2 regions of the Streptomyces fractus genome follow, and region 1 is predicted to be linked to the other one. Evidence: predicted binding sites of a transcription regulator. Region 1 holds the regulator's gene; the other holds the start of a gene.
What was found. Region 1 encodes HrcA, which represses chaperone genes, less so after heat shock. Its sites were predicted from a motif close to TTNGCACTCNGNNNNNCNGAGTGCNAA; they were not measured.
Positions count from the first base shown of each region.

Region 1 (5,694 bases):
GAACACCGTCAACTCCTCGGGCGACACGCCGCCTTCGGGGCCGACGACGAGCACGATGTCGCCGCTGTCCGGAAGTTCGGCCGAAGCCAGCGCCCCGCTCGGGGCGTCCCGGTCCTCGTGCAGCACCGCCGCGAAGTCCGCGCCCGCGAGCAGCGCGGCGACCTCCTTCGTCGTCGCGGCCTCCCCGACGACCGGAAACCGCACCCGCCGCGACTGCTTCCCGGCCTCCCGCGCGGTGGCCCGCCACTTGCCGAGCGCCTTGAGCCCGCGCTCGCCGCGCCACTGCGTGATGCAGCGGGACGCGGCCCACGGCACGATCGCGTCGACGCCGGTCTCGGTCATGGTCTCGACGGCGAGTTCGCCCCGGTCGCCCTTGGGCAGTGCCTGGACGACGGTGATCCGCGGCGCCTCGTCGGGCTCCACCCGCACGGGCCCGGCGTCGACCTGGAGCCGGTCCTTGCCCTCGCTGCCGGTGACGACGGCCTCGCACCACGAGCCGAGGCCGTCGGTGAGGGTCACGGTCTCCCCGGCGCGCAGCCGCTTCACGGAGACGGCATGGCGCCCCTCGGGTCCGTCGAGCACATACGCGCGGTCGCCGGGAACGTCCCCCTCGACGACGAAAACCGGAGCGGTCATCAGGCGGCGCCCCGCTGCGTCAGCGCGGCCCTGGCGGCCTCGAACTCGGCGGCGAGGACCTCCACGAGCTGCCCGGCCGGCAGCTCCCGCGCGAGCCGGTGCCCCTGCCCCGCCCACAGCGCCATGCCCTGCGGGTCACCGGCCTTGGCGGCGGCCTTGCGCAGCGGCGACGTCATGTGGTGGACCTGCGGGTACGCGGCGGGGGCGTAGGGGCCGTGCTCGCGCATGAACCGGTTGACGAGCCCGCGCGCGGGCCGCCCGGAGAAGGCACGCGTCAGTTCGGTCCGGTTGAACAGCGGGTCGGTCATGGCCTGCTTGTGCGGCTCCGGCGCCCCGGACTCCGGGGTGACCAGGAACGCGGTGCCGAGCTGCGCGAGGTCGGCGCCGGCCGCGAGCACCGCGGCGATCTGCGCGCCGCGCATGATGCCGCCGGCGGCGATGATCGGCAGCTGCACGGCCTCGCGGACCTGCGCGATCAGCGAGAGCAGCCCGATGCCGCTCCCGTCGGCCTCGGGGTTGTCCCGGTGCGTGCCCTGATGCCCGCCGGCCTCGATGCCCTGTACGCACACCAGGTCGGCGCCGGCCTCCTGCGCGGCCTGCGCCTCCTCCACCGTCGTGACGGTGACCCCGACCTTCGTGCCGACGCGCTGGAGTGCCTGGACGACCTCGCGGCGGGGGCAGCCGAAGGTGAAGGTGACCAGCGACACGGGGTCGTCGACGAGGATCGCGAGCTTGGCCTCGTAGCCGTCGTCGCCGCAGCTGTCGGTGTCGCCGAGCGGGGTGCGGTACCAGGCGGCCTCACCGGTGAGCTGGCTGCGGTACACCTCGACGGTGGCCGGGTCCGCGTGCTCGGTCTGCGGCATGAAGAGGTTGACGCCGAAAGGCCTGCCGGTCAGCGCCCGCAGCTGTTTGATCTCCTGGTACATCCCGTCGGCCGTTTTGTACCCGGCGGCGAGGAACCCGAGCCCGCCCGCCTCGGCCACGGCGGCGACCAACGCGGGGTGTGAGGCGCCGCCCGCCATGGGGGCCTGCACGATCGGAAGTGGGCAGAGATCGGTCAGTGCGGAGGACATGACCGCATCGTGCCACGTCCCCTCCGGGCGGCCGAATCGACCCGGCCCCCGTCCCCACACGCCGCGGGGCTCCGCCCCGGACCCCGCTGCTCAATCGCCGCAGGGGCTTGAGATGGTCGACCAAATCAAGCCCCGCCGGCGATTGAGGCGCGGGGTCCGGGGCGGAGCCCCGAGGCCGTAACGCCGGTGCGGCATCAACGGCCGTTGAACGCGTCCTTCAGCCGGGAGAAAAGACCTTGCTGGCCCGGCTGGAACTGCCCCGTGGGCCGCTCCTCGCCACGCAACTTGGCCAGCTCGCGCAGCACCCGCTCCTGCTCCGGGTCCAGCTTCTGCGGCGTCATGACCTCGACGTGCACGATGAGGTCGCCACGGCCGCCGCCCCGCAGATGCGTGACACCACGCCCGTGCAGCGGAACCGACTGGCCGGACTGCGTGCCCGGCCGGATGTCGATCTCCTCCGTGCCGTCGAGCGTCTCCAGCGGCACCTTCGTGCCGAGGGCCGCCGCCGTCATCGGGATCGTGACCGTGCAGTGCAGATCGTCGCCGCGCCGCTGGAAGGTCGGGTGCGGGAGCTCGTGGATCTCCACGTAGAGGTCGCCGGCGGGGCCGCCGCCGGGGCCGACCTCGCCCTCGCCCGCGAGCTGGATCCGCGTGCCGTTGTCCACACCGGCCGGGATCTTCACCGTCAGCGTGCGACGCGACCGGATGCGGCCGTCGCCGGCGCACTCCGGGCACGGCGTCGGGACGACGGTCCCGAAGCCCTGGCACTGCGGGCACGGCCGCGAGGTCATGACCTGGCCGAGGAAGGACCGCGTCACCTGCGAGACCTCACCGCGACCGCGACACATGTCGCAGGTCTGCGCGGAGGTCCCGGGCGCCGCGCCCTCACCGCTGCAGGTCGTACAGACCACAGCCGTGTCGACCTGGATGTCCTTGGTGGTGCCGAAGGCGGCCTCGTCCAGCTCGACCTCGAGCCGGATCATGGCGTCCTGGCCACGGCGCGTACGGGACCGGGGTCCGCGCTGCGACGCCGTGCCGAAGAAGGCATCCATGATGTCCGAGAAGTTCCCGAACCCGCCCTGCCCGAAGCCGCCGGCCCCGCCTCCGCCGGACTGCGACAGGGGGTCGCCCCCGAGGTCGTAGACCTGCTTCTTCTGCGGGTCGGAGAGCACCTCGTAGGCGGCGTTGATCTCCTTGAACCGCTCCTGGGTCTTCGGATCCGGATTCACGTCCGGGTGCAGCTCGCGGGCGAGCCTCCGAAAAGCCTTCTTGATCTCGTCCTGGGAAGCGTCGCGGCGCACGCCGAGTACGGCGTAGTAGTCCGTGGCCACTTACGACTCCGCCAGGATCTGTCCGACGTAACGTGCCACTGCGCGTACTGCTCCCATCGTTCCCGGGTAATCCATGCGGGTCGGTCCGACCACGCCGAGCTTGGCCACTGCCTCGCCGCCCGAACCGTAGCCGACCGACACGACGGACGTGGAGTTGAGTCCCTCATGGGCGTTCTCGTGACCGATCCGTACGGCCATGCCCGAATCTCCCAGCTCGCCAAGGAGCTTGAGGAGCACGACCTGCTCCTCCAAGGCTTCCAGAACGGGCCGGATGGTGAGGGGAAAATCATGTCCGAAGCGAGTGAGATTGGCGGTTCCGCCGATCATCAGCCGCTCCTCGGTCTCCTCGACGAGTGTCTCCAGAAGTGTGGAGAGCACCGTGGAGACCGTGCCCCGGTCCTCCTGCTCGAAGGCGTCCGGCAGGTCCTGCACCAGCTGCGGCACGTCGGCGAACCTGCGGCCCGCGACGCGGCTGTTCAGCCGGGCCCGCAGGTCCGCAAGGGACGACTCGCCGAACGGTGCCGGGCAGTCGATCATCCGCTGCTCCACGCGCCCGGTGTCCGTGATCAGTACGAGCATCAGACGGGCGGGCGCGAGCGAGAGCAGCTCGACATGGCGCACGGTGGACCGGGTCAGGGACGGGTACTGGACGATCGCCACCTGCCGCGTGAGCTGCGCGAGCAGCCGCACGGTGCGTCCGACGACGTCGTCGAGATCGACGGCGCCGTCCAGGAAGTTCTGGATGGCGCGCCGCTCGGGCGCGGCCATCGGCTTCACGGCGGTGAGCTTGTCGACGAAGAGGCGGTAGCCCTTGTCGGTGGGGATCCGCCCGGCACTGGTGTGCGGCTGGGCGATGAATCCCTCGTCCTCCAGGGCCGCCATGTCGTTGCGCACGGTCGCCGGCGAGACCCCGAGCTTGTGCCGCTCGGTGAGCGCCTTGGAGCCGACGGGCTCCTCCGTGCCGACATAGTCCTGAACGATGGCGCGCAGCACTTCGAGCCTGCGTTCGTTGAGCATCGGCGCACACCTCCAGAAACAGCCGCCGCGATCGTTGCTTGCGATCTTCCTGCTTTGGCACTCCCTATGGGCGAGTGCCAATCGTCCCCGGCTCAGTGTACGGCCGGTGGGTACGGGCCCGGCAAGGGCGCTAGCGTCCAGGTATGGAGCTTGCACGACGTATCGATTGGGACTCGGTGGGCTGGGAGGGGCTCGCGCCGGGTGTGGGGCGGGTGCGGTTGCCGGGGCTCGACTGCACGAGCGGCCTCGTCGTCGGTGAAGATGCGGCGCTCTTGATCGACACCGGATCCTCACTCCGTGAAGGCGCCCGGCTGCGCGCCGACGCCCGCACGCTCCTCGGGGCACACCGAAGAGTGACCCATGTCGCGTTGACCCACCCGCACTTCGACCACGTGCTCGGCACGGCCGCGTTCGCGGGCGTCGAGGTGTACGGGGCGGTGGGCATCGACGCCCTGTTCGCGCGCGGCGCCGAGGCACTGCGCGCCGACGCCGTGCGGCACGGGCTGGCCCCGGACGCGGCGGCCGAGGCGGTCGACGTCCTCGTCACCCCGCCGCACCGGGTGTGCGGCGAGTGGACGCTCGACCTGGGCGGCGGCCTGACGGTGCTGCTCGCCAACATCGGGCCGGCGCACAGCGGCCACGACCTGGCGGTGCTCGTCCCCGGCGGCCCGGAGATCGTCTTCTGCGGCGACCTCGTCGAGGAGTCGGGCGAGCCGCAGGCGGGCCCGGACGCGGCGCCGCGCCACTGGCCGGCCGCGCTCGACCGGCTGCTCGACCTCGGCGGCGAGGACGCGGTGTACGTTCCGGGGCACGGTTCGACGGTGAATGCGGAGTTCGTCCGCGCGCAACGCGCCACATTGGCGACACGTTTCGGCGTGTCGTAGCCGGGGACCTGCGACTTCTCTTATCGTCCCTCGAATGCGCCAGTACTCAGCCGACCTGACACCCCCATGGAAGCGGAACAAGCCGGTTCCCGAGGTCCCGGCCGAGCCGGACCTCGTCGTCGAGGAGGTCGGCACGGGCTTCTGCGGAGCGGTGATCCGGGTCGAGAAGACGGCGCAGGGGCCGACAGTGACCCTGGAGGACCGCTTCGGCAAGCTCCGGGTCTTCCCGATGGAGCCGCGCGGCTTCATGATCGACGGCAAGGTCGTCACCCTCGTACGCCCCTCGGGCCCTGCCCCGACCCGCCCCCTGCGCAGCGCGTCCGGCTCGGTGGCGGTCCCCGGTGCCCGCGCGCGGGTGGCGCGAGCGGGCCGCATCTACGTGGAGGGCAAGCACGACGCCGAGCTCATCGAGCGGGTCTGGGGCCACGACCTGCGCGTCGAGGGCGTGGCGGTGGAGTTCCTGGAGGGCGTCGACGACCTCCCGGCGGTCGTCTCCGAGTTCGCCCCGGGCCCGGACGCGCGGCTCGGGGTCCTGGTGGACCACCTGGTGCCGGGCTCGAAGGAGTGGCGCATCGCCCAGTCGGTGACGAGTGACCACGCGCTGGTCGTGGGCCACCCATACATCGACATCTGGGAGGCGGTGAAGCCGTCGTCCGTGGGCATCGAGGCGTGGCCCCGCGTCCCGCGCGGCCAGGACTGGAAGACGGGCGTGTGCCGGGCGCTCGGCTGGCGGGTGGCGAACACGGGTGAGGC
Region 1 covers NZ_JBMYHI010000002.1:6,097,854-6,103,547, reverse strand. Annotated here, with positions in the region: gene ACP4E5_RS29545 (16S rRNA (uracil(1498)-N(3))-methyltransferase) at 1-636, opposite strand, end outside; gene ACP4E5_RS29540 (nitronate monooxygenase) at 636-1,709, opposite strand; gene dnaJ (molecular chaperone DnaJ) at 1,904-3,040, opposite strand; gene hrcA (heat-inducible transcriptional repressor HrcA) at 3,041-4,057, opposite strand; gene ACP4E5_RS29525 (MBL fold metallo-hydrolase) at 4,201-4,941, shown strand; gene ACP4E5_RS29520 (DUF3097 domain-containing protein) at 4,976-5,694, shown strand, end outside.

Region 2 (5,694 bases), 1.8 Mb from region 1:
GCCCGCAGAAGCCGACGACCATCGCCAAGTCCCTCGCCATCGGCAACCCGGCGGACGGCCCGTACGTCCTCGACATCGCGCGCCGCACGGGTGGCGCGGTGGAGGACGTGAACGACGAGCAGGTCGTCGACGCGATCAAGCTGCTCGCGCGCACGGAGGGCATCTTCGCCGAGACGGCGGGCGGTGTGACGCTGGGCGTCACGAAGAAGCTCATCGAGGCGGGCCAGATCGACCCGTCGCTGACCACGGTGGTCCTGAACACCGGTGACGGGCTCAAGACGCTCGACGCGGTTGCCGATTCCTCGCAGGCCACCGCCACCATCCGGCCGAGCCTGGACGCGTTCCGCGAGGCCGGCCTCGCCGCCGATCTCTGAGTCCGACCGACACTTGTAGCAACAGGAGTTACCGCCATGAGCGTCAACGTTCGTATCCCCACCATCCTGCGCACCTACACCGGCGGGCAGTCCGAGGTCGCCGCCGAGGGCGCCACCCTCGCCGACGTCATCGCCGACCTCGAGAAGAACCACACCGGCATCGCCGCCCGCGTCCTCGACGACCAGGGCAAGCTGCGCCGCTTCGTGAACGTCTACGTGAACGACGACGACGTCCGCTTCGAGCAGGGCCTCGAGACGGCGACGCCGGACGGTGCAGGGGTCTCGATCATCCCGGCCGTCGCAGGTGGCTGATCTTTAGCGGGTCCGCACAGAGTCAACCGAGTTGCCCCCTCCGTGAGAGAAACGGAGGGGGCAATTCTGCATGGTTGAGCACGGTACAGTTGGGGAAGCTGCTGCGTTTCCCCGCGCGGTGCATGACGGGCGCATATGAGTTCTCGCCCGCGGCCCGACAAGAAGTAGCCAAAGTGCCCCGCCCTTTCGGGCCTTTTACGGCATTTACGCGGCCCGAGTTGCCCTGGGATCCGGTGAGTTGGCCCGGTTTCCCCGATCTGACGTGCCCAGAATTCTCGTCCGACTGACCTGTTGCAGACGGCAGTTGGGCAGATACATTCAGCCGCGGTCGACGCGTTCCGGCGCACACCCCCATATCCCATGGGGCGTGAGGTCTGACCCGGGTCCGCGAAGTGCGGTCCCGCGCAAGGGCCAGTAATAGGGGAGTTAGGCATGGCTCAGGGCACCGTCAAGTGGTTCAACGCGGAGAAGGGGTACGGCTTCATCGCGGTCGACGGTGGTGCGGATGTTTTCGTCCACTACAGCGCGATTCAGATGGACGGCTACCGCACCCTCGAAGAGGGGCAGCGGGTCGAGTTCGAGATCTCGCAGGGCCAGAAGGGGCCGCAGGCCGACATGGTCCGCGTGGCCGCCGGCTGAACGCGCGCGTCAGACTGCAAGCTTGTACGTCGCACGTCGTGGAGGGCCCGCCTCCCGGGAGACCGGGGGACGGGCCCTTCGTGCTGCCCGCGCTCACCTGCGGATCTGGGACAGGCGCTTGCACTCGCATGGGTCGAGTGCTAATCATTGGGCTTAGCACTCTCCCAGTGAGAGTGACAAAACTTGGATCGGGTCGGTGAGGTCCGCAGGCCGGGTGGGGCAAGGAACCACAAGGCGTGCAGGCCGTCCGTCGCGGGCACCAGCACGGTCCGTTTGCGTAATCCACCCCGTCCGGGAGGACCACTTCACATGGCCAAGATCATCGCGTTCGACGAGGAGGCACGGCGCGGCCTCGAGCGCGGCATGAACCAGCTCGCCGACGCCGTCAAGGTGACCCTGGGCCCCAAGGGTCGCAACGTCGTCCTCGAGAAGAAGTGGGGCGCCCCCACGATCACCAACGATGGTGTGTCCATCGCCAAGGAGATCGAGCTCGAGGACCCGTACGAGAAGATCGGCGCCGAGCTGGTCAAGGAGGTCGCGAAGAAGACGGACGACGTCGCCGGTGACGGCACGACGACCGCGACCGTCCTGGCCCAGGCGCTCGTTCGCGAAGGCCTTCGCAACGTAGCCGCCGGCGCCAACCCGATGGCCCTCAAGCGCGGCATCGAGCGCGCCACCGAGGCCGTCTCCGCCGCCCTGCTCGAGCAGGCCAAGGAGGTGGAGACCAAGGAGCAGATCGCCTCCACCGCCTCCATCTCGGCCGCCGACACCCAGATCGGCGAGCTCATCGCCGAGGCCATGGACAAGGTCGGCAAGGAAGGCGTCATCACCGTCGAGGAGTCCCAGACCTTCGGTCTGGAGCTCGAGCTCACCGAGGGTATGCGCTTCGACAAGGGCTACATCTCGGCGTACTTCGCCACCGACATGGAGCGTATGGAGGCCTCGCTCGAGGACCCGTACATCCTGATCGTCAACTCGAAGATCGGCAACGTGAAGGACCTCCTTCCGCTGCTCGAGAAGGTCATGCAGTCCGGCAAGCCGCTGCTGATCATCGCCGAGGACGTCGAGGGCGAGGCCCTGTCGACCCTGGTCGTCAACAAGATCCGTGGCACCTTCAAGTCCGTCGCCGTCAAGGCCCCGGGCTTCGGTGACCGCCGCAAGGCCATGCTCGGTGACATCGCCATCCTCACGGGCGGCACCGTCATCTCCGAGGAGGTCGGCCTCAAGCTGGAGAACGCCGGTCTCGACCTGCTCGGCCGCGCCCGCAAGGTCGTCATCACCAAGGACGAGACCACGATCGTCGACGGCTCCGGTGAGAGCGACCAGGTCCAGGGTCGCGTCAACCAGATCCGTGCCGAGATCGAGAACAGCGACTCGGACTACGACCGCGAGAAGCTCCAGGAGCGCCTCGCCAAGCTCGCCGGCGGCGTGGCCGTCATCAAGGCGGGCGCGGCCACCGAGGTCGAGCTCAAGGAGCGCAAGCACCGCATCGAGGACGCCGTTCGCAACGCGAAGGCGGCCGTCGAGGAGGGCATCGTCGCCGGTGGTGGCGTCGCCCTGCTGCAGGCCTCCGCGGTCTTCGAGAAGCTGGAGCTCGAGGGTGACGAGGCGACCGGCGCCAACGCCGTGAAGCTCGCGCTCGAGGCCCCGCTCAAGCAGATCGCCGTCAACGGTGGTCTCGAGGGTGGCGTCGTCGTGGAGAAGGTGCGCAACCTGACCGTCGGTCACGGTCTGAACGCCGCCACGGGTGACTACGTCGACATGATCGCCGAGGGCATCATCGACCCGGCGAAGGTGACGCGTTCCGCCCTGCAGAACGCCGCGTCGATCGCCGCGCTGTTCCTCACCACCGAGGCCGTTATCGCCGACAAGCCGGAGAAGGCGGGCGCTGCGCCGGCCGGTGGCGGCATGCCCGGCGGTGACATGGACTTCTGAGCCGTCTCGGTTCAGCCCGTCCGTAACCCCGAGGGCGGCACCGACTCTTCGCGAGTCGGTGCCGCCCTCGGGCGTTTCCGTGCGCTCACCCGTGGTCGATGCCTCGGGGCCCGCCCCGGACCCCGCGCCTCAATCGCCGGCGGGGCTTGAAAGAGCGAGGCTTGAATGGGCTGGGTTGGTCAGGCGGTCTTGACGGAGCCACCGTCGATGAGGTGGTCGGTGCCCGTCGTCGCGGCGGCGAGCGGGGACGCCAGATACGGCCCGACGCCGACCTGGACTGGGCGCGAACCGTGTATTACGCCCTCATCCACGAGGCCGCGATTCAGTCCCCGGAGACCGACGCCGCCGTGGACGCCCTGGCCACGCGAGTCGTGGATACGTTGCTGCACGGCGTGGGCACGCCGGCGTCCGGCTGACGCGGGTGGGCGTCAGGCGTAGTCCTTGAGCCTCTCGGTTTCGAGGGTGATGGTGACCGGGGCGGGGAGGCGGACCGTCGCTCCGTAGTGGTACGGGCGGCGGTTCTGGTAGACGTTGTCGCGGTCGACGAGGAGGTAGACGGGGATGTCCGCGTACGCGTAGGCGCGGGGCTTCTCCTGGCGGTCGTGGCGGTCGGCGTCGCGGTCCTTGGAGGTGACTTCGACAGCCATGAGGACGCCGTCGGGGGAGGCCCACTCGTCCTGTCCGGCGAAGTAGCCGATGGGGGCGAGAGCGCCGTCCGGTTTGATGCAGCCCTTTCTGTACGTGTCGATCCGTAGACCCTGCTCCGGATAGAGGGCCAGTTCGGGGCGCTGCATCATGCACTGGCGGATCAGCCACATGGTGATCTCTCCGTGGTCGCCGTCCGGCACGGGCTTGACCTCTAGCTTTCCGTTGAGGAGTTCCAAGGTCACCGTCTCGGGGGCGACGCGGGCCAGTTCCTCGAAGTCCTCGACGTCGATGGGGCCGTGCTTCACGAGCAGCCGTCCGTTCAGGAATTCGAGCTTGTTGCGCAGCGTCTCCGGAGCCTTTCGGTTCAGCTCCTCGAAGTCCTCGATGCTCATCTGAGGGCGGTCGGCGGTGCCAGGGGTCATGGGTGTGCCTCCTCGCCTCCATCGTGCCCCGGATGTACGGGTCCGGATCGTCGGCGCGGTCATACGCGTGCCCTTTCGGGGCGCGGGAGCATCGCCGCGCGGATCTCCGCGACGCGGGTGCGGACGGCTTCCGGGGTGAGGATGCCTGGGGGTGGGGAGGCGGGGCGGGTGCCGTTGCACGGGGTGCAGAAGCCGCCCGGCAGGGCTTCGGGGCGGCCGGGAGCTCGGCATTTCGCGCACTCGATGAGGCGGAGGACCGGGCGATTCACCGGTGGTGGGGGTGGCGGGGGAAGTTTGTCGGTCAGGCGGCGGAGCAGGAGTGCGGCCGGGCTGTGTACGGGTGTGGGGAGGCCGGCCGTCAGGGCGTGCAGCAGGGTTTCCTCGGTGGCGTTCCGCTCGAACCAGCGCTCCACCTCCGGTGCGAGCCGGTCGCATTCGGCGGCGGACAGGGCCAGCGACGGCGCCGTGCGGCCGAGGGCGGTGAGGAGGAGCAGTGCGCGGCTGCGGGTGGGGCGTGGAGGTGGTTCTTCGGGCGGCGCGTCCCGGCCCGTCTCCGGTACGTCGCCCCTCACGAATGCCGTCCACCACGCGTCGCCCCGCGCCGTGCGGGAGAACCAGGTGCGGGTGACCCAGCGTGCGCTCCCGGAGCCCTGTACGTGTTCGCGGCCGCGTCTCAAGTGACCGGCCCGGTGCAGGTTGTTGAGGGCGGTGCGCATCGCCGCCTGGCCGTACGGGAGGTGGTTGGCGAGCGTCTTCACCGAGATGTCCGAGCCGTCGGGCAGCCGGTCGATGTATCCGGCGATGTACGCCTCGCGGGCGGGAAGGTCCGCGAAGTCGGCCCTGGTTCGGGGGAGTTGGTCCGGCGCGGACCGCTTGCCGTAGCCCGGGTTCGCTTCGGGGTGGGGCGGGGTGGGCGATGCTGGGTGCGTCGGGGCGGGGGCGGCACTAGAGTTGGCGTCAGCCACGGGATCTCCTTGGGTGAGATCTTGATGGATAGGCCCCCGCATTGGTGTTACCGCACCGGCGGGGGCCGTTCGTATATCGGGCACGCTAGAGCGCGATTACCCTCCGTGGCAAGCCGGTGCCAGAAAGTGTCGGGTATTAGCGGACGTGCTCGTCGGCTTCGCCAACTCGCAGGGAGGGAGGGTGGGTTGAGACCCATCTCCCGATCCTTGAAAGCAGGGCTCGCGGCTCGGGGCTTGAGCCTCGGGGCGTTGGCTACGGGGTGCGGCGCAGGTCGGCGATGAACGCGGACCAGGCCGCCGCCCGGAGCACGAGCTTCGGGCCGGTGGGGTTCTTGGAGTCCCGGATGGGGACGATGCCCGTCACGGGCGTGTGGGTGTCGGCGACTTCGAGGCAGTTGT
Region 2 covers NZ_JBMYHI010000002.1:4,312,725-4,318,418, reverse strand. Annotated here, with positions in the region: gene thrC (threonine synthase) at 1-374, shown strand, start outside; gene ACP4E5_RS21430 (ubiquitin-like small modifier protein 1) at 411-686, shown strand; gene ACP4E5_RS21425 (cold-shock protein) at 1,119-1,325, shown strand; gene groL (chaperonin GroEL) at 1,635-3,260, shown strand; gene ACP4E5_RS21415 (hypothetical protein) at 3,473-3,676, shown strand; gene ACP4E5_RS21410 (Uma2 family endonuclease) at 3,689-4,330, opposite strand; gene ACP4E5_RS21405 (hypothetical protein) at 4,390-5,295, opposite strand; gene ACP4E5_RS21400 (DUF397 domain-containing protein) at 5,549-5,694, opposite strand, start outside.
Region 2: a site for HrcA is predicted at 1,479-1,505, ahead of groL (chaperonin GroEL). Genes of this name have one in related genera too.